DNA from 2 places in the Winogradskyella sp. ECml5-4 genome. Region 1 is predicted to be linked to the other one. Evidence: riboswitches for the same ligand, from Rfam matches in the RefSeq annotation. Region 1 holds a riboswitch; the other holds the start of a gene.

Region 1 (3,192 bases):
AAGGTGTCTTGTTCTGTAAATTATCTTTTACAGGACAACGTTCTTCAACAATCTGAAGCCATTGCGTTAAAACTTCAATACTGGCATCGGTCTCTGGAATAAGGTTGAGATTAATGGTTTTAAAGCCTGCGCGTTCTTTGGTAGACGTACCTAAAAATCGATCAGGATTTAATTCACCCGTCACTTCAATCTTTAAATTTTTAATTGTAAAACCTAATTCCTTAGCTACCAAATGTCCAACAACATTGGCACAACCAGCAAAGCCTGCTAAAATGTATTCTACGGGATTGGCATCTTCATCGGTGCCACCTAAAGCTTCCGGTTCATCTACAACTAAAGTAAATTGTCTTGTTTTTCCTATAAATTGGGTTGCAGAAGTACTGTCTCCTACAACGGAGAATTTTAAATCACTCATATTTTTGTCTTTTTAGTATTGAATACTATAAAACAGATGTCTTTACAATTAAAGACATCCATTTTACTTCACAATTTAAATTTAATTTTGAAGGGCTTTTTTCTGTTTAACAACAGCAAAAGCTTCTTTTAAATCGTTTTTTAAATCTTCTATATTTTCAATACCAACAGACAAACGAATTAAATCTTTAGTAACACCTGTAGTTTCTTGCGCTTCATCACTTAATTGCTGATGCGTTGTACTTGCAGGATGAATGATAAGTGATTTTGTGTCTCCAATATTGGCTAATAATGAGAATAGTTTCGTTGTATCAGCAATGGTTTTTGCCGCTTCGTAACCACCATCCACTCCAAAAGTGACGACGCCACTTTGGCCTTTTGGTAAATACTTTTTAGCTAACGCATTGTACTTGCTAGATTTTAATCCTGGGTAATTCACCCATTTAACTTCAGGTTGAGACTCTAGCCATGTTGCTAATTCAAGAGCGTTTTCACTATGTTTTAGAATACGTAGTTCTAAAGTTTCTAAACCTTGAATAATTTGAAAGGCGTTAAATGGACTTAAGGCTCCACCATAATCTCGTAAACCTTCAATTCTAATTTTTGCTATAAATGCAGCTGCTCCTATGGCTTCGCTATAGACTAAACCATGGTAACCTGCAGATGGCTCTGTAAATTCTGGGAATTTTCCGTTAGTCCAATCAAATGTTCCGGCATCAATAATAATACCTCCTAGTGATGTTCCGTTTCCAGTGATATATTTGGTTAGCGAATGAATAACGATGTTAGCACCATATTCTATTGGATTTAACAAATAAGGTGTAGCCACGGTATTATCTACAATTAAGGGCACTTTATGGGCTTTCGCTCCTTTTGAAATGGCTTCAAGATCTAAAACATCTAATTTTGGATTTCCTAAAGATTCTACAAAAAAGGCTCTTGTGTTTTCTTGTGCTGCTTTTTTAAATTCTTCCGGATTTGACGCATCAACAAATGTTGTGGTAATACCATGTCTTGGTAGGGTGACGCTTAATAAATTGTAGGTGCCTCCATACAAACTACTCGACGCCACAATGTGGTCTCCTGCTCTTAAAAGTGTTAGTAAAGTTGTTGCAATTGCTGAGGTTCCAGAAGCCGTAGCCACTGCTGCAATTCCTCCTTCTAGCGCTGCTAATCGCTGCTCTAAAATGTCGTTTGTTGGATTGTTTAAACGTGTGTAAATAAAGCCAGGAACAGAAAGGTTAAATCGTCCGGCTGCATCATCTGAATCATTAAAGACATACGATGATGTTTGGTAAATAGGAACAGCTCTTGTTCCTGAAGTTTGACTGACGTCGTGACCTGCGTGCAACGCTTGTGTTGCAAATTTTTGTGTACTCATTTTTCTAAGTTTTTGAGTTAATAAATGATTAAACCAAAAGCCAAATAAGCCTCGTTAGAAGCGTACTTAATAGAAAAATATTATAAAGAAAATGCTAATTACAGATGAGTAATTAGTCTTGAGTTATCTATCCAATTTTCCGATTAATGAATCGGATAATTAAGTAGAATTTAGCACCTTCTTAGTAAATCTAAGGGTTGCTAAGGCTTCATAGGGTCATTCCCTCCACCTTTCTTGATAACATTTCAGTAAGTGTTTGAACTTTGTGAGCACAAATATTGCAACACAAAAATTAGAAATCCAAATTATTTGTAGATTTTGTGAGTTTTTTATGAATTTCGTAGAATTACGAACTTTTCTTTGCTAAATACTTAATTTGGATGATTTCGCTAACAGGTTTGTTTTCAATTTTGCTTTCTAGCCAAGAAATAATATCGAGATATAAAAAGGCGCGTCGTTCGTACGGATGGTCTTCAAAAGTCTTTAGTGTTTTGTGTAATTCTTTAAATGCATTTTTAAGATCGTGTGGATAAATATCCTGAAGTCCTCTAATGAATTTTATCATTTCTTTTTGCACTTCATGCAGGTCATTCATCTTAATTAAAAACTTGTATGTACTTCGTAAAAGGGTTTCTAAATGGTAATCTAGTCCAGCTTCATAATGCGCTACAAGGTTTAGAACTCTCGAAAAACAGAGTAAATCTTCGCGCATCGAAAGTGTTTTGTTAGAGATAATTTTATCTAAGTATTTTATACAAGCTTTGTTGTTGCCGGCTCCAAATTGTAAACTCGCAAACTTATAATAAAAAACCATTTTATGGTGAGGGTCAATTCTGTCATTAAACGGAATTAAGTCGTTTTCAATTTTTGGAATTAGATGAAGTCCGTCTTCAAAACTACCATCAATAAAGTGTTGATTAATGCTGTGGAAATTGGTGTATAAAAAAACAAGAGTAGCTACATTTTCATCGGTTGGAAATGTCGATTTTTGAACAGTCGCTTCAAACTCAGAGAATTTTTCTAAAAATTTTGACTTGTTACCAATGAAAAATAAGGCTTCTAGGAGGTAATTATTGCCTTTTAAAAAGAACACGGGGTTCAGATTAATCATATTTGGGTTTTGATAAAATAAATCCACCCATTTTGAAGCGTATTTGTAACAATTCAAAAAATCTTGAAGCAAAAAGCTTTGCCATAAATTAGCTTTATATAGCCACAATTTTTCTCTAAATCCTAATTTTTCGATTTTAACTTTTGGAAGGCTTTTGTTGAAATAATTAATAACCATATTGGCTTCTTCTTCATTTCTTATATAGCCTGTTTTTAGAATGGTGCTATAGAGTTGCAGTGATAAATTGGAGAGTTTGCTGGCAATAAGATTAAGAGAACTCAGTTCT
Region 2 (3,192 bases), on a different contig from region 1:
ACCAAATCTTCCATGTTGTAATCTGCCATGGCAATGGTGGTTCCGGAAAAGGTATTGGTTTCCACAATATCAGCACCAGCTTCAAAATATTTAGCGTGAATTTCAGCTATAGCTTTTGGTTGGGTTAAGGATAACAAATCGTTATTGCCTTTTAAAGGAGATGGGTAATCCTTAAAACGTTCGCCTCTAAAGTCTTCTTCCGAGAAGTTATATTGTTGCAACATGGTTCCCATGGCTCCATCGAGAACTAATATGCGTTTTTGTAATTCGTCTTTTATATTGCTCATAGCTTTTAAATTTTTAAAACACCCCTAAAGTACCCTCAAGGGGACCATCGGACTATTCAACTTTTGAGTAAGGATTCATTGCCTAATCTTCTAATGCCTGTTTTAAATCGTTAATAATATCTTCTGGATGTTCTAAACCGACAGAAATTCGTATTAATCCTGAAGTGATGCCGGTTTCTAATCGTACATCTTCTGGTATTTTAGCATGTGTTGTTGATGCAGGATGTGTTACAATAGTTCTAGTGTCTCCTAAGTTTGCAGATAGTGATAATAATTTAATGGAGTTTAGGAAGGTTCTACCGGCTTCAATGCCTCCTTTTATTTCAAAAGCCACAACGTTTCCGCCTAATTTCATTTGTTGTTTGGCTAATTCGTATTGTGGGTGTGATTTTAGAAATGGATATTTTACAACATTCACATTCTTGTGAGACTCTAAAAAGGTAGCAACTTTTAAAGCACTATCGCAATGTCTATCGACTCTAACCGCTAAGGTTTCTAAACTTTTAGATAACACCCATGCGTTAAATGGAGATAAAGCAGGACCTGTATTTCTAGAAAACAAATAAATTTTCTGAATTAAATTGGAACTCCCCACAACAACACCTCCTAAAACGCGGCCTTGGCCATCCATTAATTTGGTGGCAGAATGAATGACTAAATCGGCACCAAATTTTATAGGTTGTTGCAAGTAAGGCGTTGCGAAGCAATTGTCGATAATAAATATAAGTCCATGCTTTTTAGCGATATCTCCTAAACGTTGTAAGTCTAAAATATCTACAGCAGGATTTGTTGGGCTTTCTGCATAAATCACTTTGGTATTGGGTTGAATTAGACTTTCAATGGTATCTAATTCATCCATTTTAAAGTAGCTTGTTGCGATGTTCCATTTTGGCAATATATTATTAAATAGGGTTTGTGTAGAACCAAAAATACTACGACAAGATACAATGTGATCTTCAGAATTTAATAAGGCTGCAAATGTTGAAAATACAGCAGACATACCAGAAGCAAAGGCATAACCACGTTCTGCACCTTCCATTTGGCATACCTTTTCTACAAATTCAGAAGTGTTTGGATTGGAATAGCGACTGTAGATATTCCGTTGTTTTTCGTCTGCAAAAGAGGCACGCATATCTTCAGCATCTTCAAAAACATAACTCGATGTGAGGTATAAAGGGCTTGAATGTTCTAAGTATTGCGAACGTTCAATCTGTGTGCGTATGGCTTGTGTTTCAATGTGTTTGGAACTCATTTTCTAATCATTTGATAATATCAAAAAACCAAATACGTCGTAGACGCAATTTTCTAGAAAATGTTATAAAGAGTAGTAATTACAGATGAGTAATTAGGTTTGGTTATCTATCCAATTTCGCGATAAATGAATCGCCAATTAAGTAGAATTTAGCACCTTCTTAATAAATTTAAGGGTTGCTAAGGCTTCAATGGGTCTAATCCCTCCACCTTTCTTGATAACATTTCAGTAAGTTATTTGAACTTTGTGTGTTACAATATTCCGAAAGAAAATAGGATTATACAAATTTTATTCACTTTATTTTAATGGAAACATATTGCATTTTAATTGTAACTTTGGTTTTCCCAAACACAATAATTATGTTAGAAAATTTCTGGTTTAATGTACAATACGGCATGAACCACGTTTTAGATATTAATGGGTATGACCATATCCTTTTTTTAATGGTATTAGCTGTGCCTTATGTTTTTAATGATTGGAAACGTGTCTTGGTCTTAGTTACGACATTTACCTTAGGCCATACGTTATCATTGGTTTTGGCAGCTTATGGAGTGGTGAGTATTAATGGTGAGTTAGTAGAGTTTTTAATACCAATTACTATTTTAATCATGGCCATTTACAACGTGTTTACTGCAGGTAAAAAATCTAAAACGAATAAATTTGGCCTACTATTTTTTACAACTTTATTTTTTGGACTGATACACGGCTTGGGTTTTGCAAGAGAATTTAAAATGTTTTCAGGGCAATCAGAAAATAAATTGGAACTTCTAATAGAATTTGCTTTAGGTATTGAACTTGCGCAAGTCATTATCGTATTTGTCGTTTTATTCATAGGGTTTTTATGTCAAACGGTATTTAGATTTTCACGTCGTGACTGGATGATGGTGCTTTCAGCTATAGTTATTGGATTGGTAATTCCAATGATTACGCAAAGTGATTTTTTAAAGTAAAATTTTAAAAGTTTGGTAAAATTTTAACTGATAGTAAATTGGTTATAAAATACTAAGCTTATATCTTCGTTACTAACTAGTATACTTTGTACAAGAACAAGAATTAATGTCAGATATAAAACAATTACGTTACGACAAAGCCTATTTACGTATAGCTAAAGAATGGGGGAAATTATCACATTGTAAACGCAAACAAGTTGGTGCGCTTATTGTAAAAGATAGAATGATAATTTCTGACGGTTATAATGGTACTCCAACAGGTTTTGAAAATTATTGCGAAGATGATGAAGGGTATACCAAATGGTATGTGTTACATGCAGAAGCCAATGCTATATTAAAAGTAGCATCATCTACACAATCTTGTAGAGGAGCGACGCTTTATATTACGTTGTCGCCTTGTAAGGAATGTAGTAAACTAATTCATCAAGCTGGTATTGTAAGAGTGGTGTATCATGAAGGTTATAAGGATTGTTCGGGAATTGATTTTTTAAGAAAAGCAGGTATAGAACTAGAGTTAATAGAAGACTTAAATGCAGATTCCCATTCTGATGGGAAATAGTATGGCAACTAAAAATAAATACATACCACTAATTATAGGCGTTGCAATTGCAGCAGGAGTTATTATAGGTGGCGAATTAAATTTTGCAGATACTTCAGATAATCTTTTTTCAACTAATAGTAAAAAGAATAAGCTCAACCGTTT

What was found. Region 1 has a riboswitch for S-adenosylmethionine ahead of VDP25_RS00170 (O-acetylhomoserine aminocarboxypropyltransferase/cysteine synthase family protein). Riboswitches for the same ligand answer to the same signal wherever they lie in the genome.
Region 2: it holds a riboswitch for S-adenosylmethionine, as region 1 does, so the genes downstream of both, VDP25_RS06780 (trans-sulfuration enzyme family protein) here and VDP25_RS00170 (O-acetylhomoserine aminocarboxypropyltransferase/cysteine synthase family protein) in region 1, are expected to answer to the same signal.

The regions. Positions count from the first base shown of each region.
Region 1 is NZ_JAYJLF010000001.1:43,209-46,400, reverse strand. Features, by position in the region: gene VDP25_RS00175 (OsmC family protein) at 1-415, opposite strand, end outside; gene VDP25_RS00170 (O-acetylhomoserine aminocarboxypropyltransferase/cysteine synthase family protein) at 497-1,795, opposite strand; SAM riboswitch class I at 1,916-2,039, opposite strand; gene VDP25_RS00165 (hypothetical protein) at 2,142-3,192, opposite strand, start outside.
Region 2 is NZ_JAYJLF010000006.1:116,923-120,114, reverse strand. Features, by position in the region: gene VDP25_RS06785 (homocysteine S-methyltransferase family protein) at 1-287, opposite strand, end outside; gene VDP25_RS06780 (trans-sulfuration enzyme family protein) at 370-1,539, opposite strand; SAM riboswitch class I at 1,640-1,763, opposite strand; gene VDP25_RS06775 (HupE/UreJ family protein) at 1,899-2,489, shown strand; gene VDP25_RS06770 (deoxycytidylate deaminase) at 2,596-3,048, shown strand; gene VDP25_RS06765 (S41 family peptidase) at 3,050-3,192, shown strand, end outside.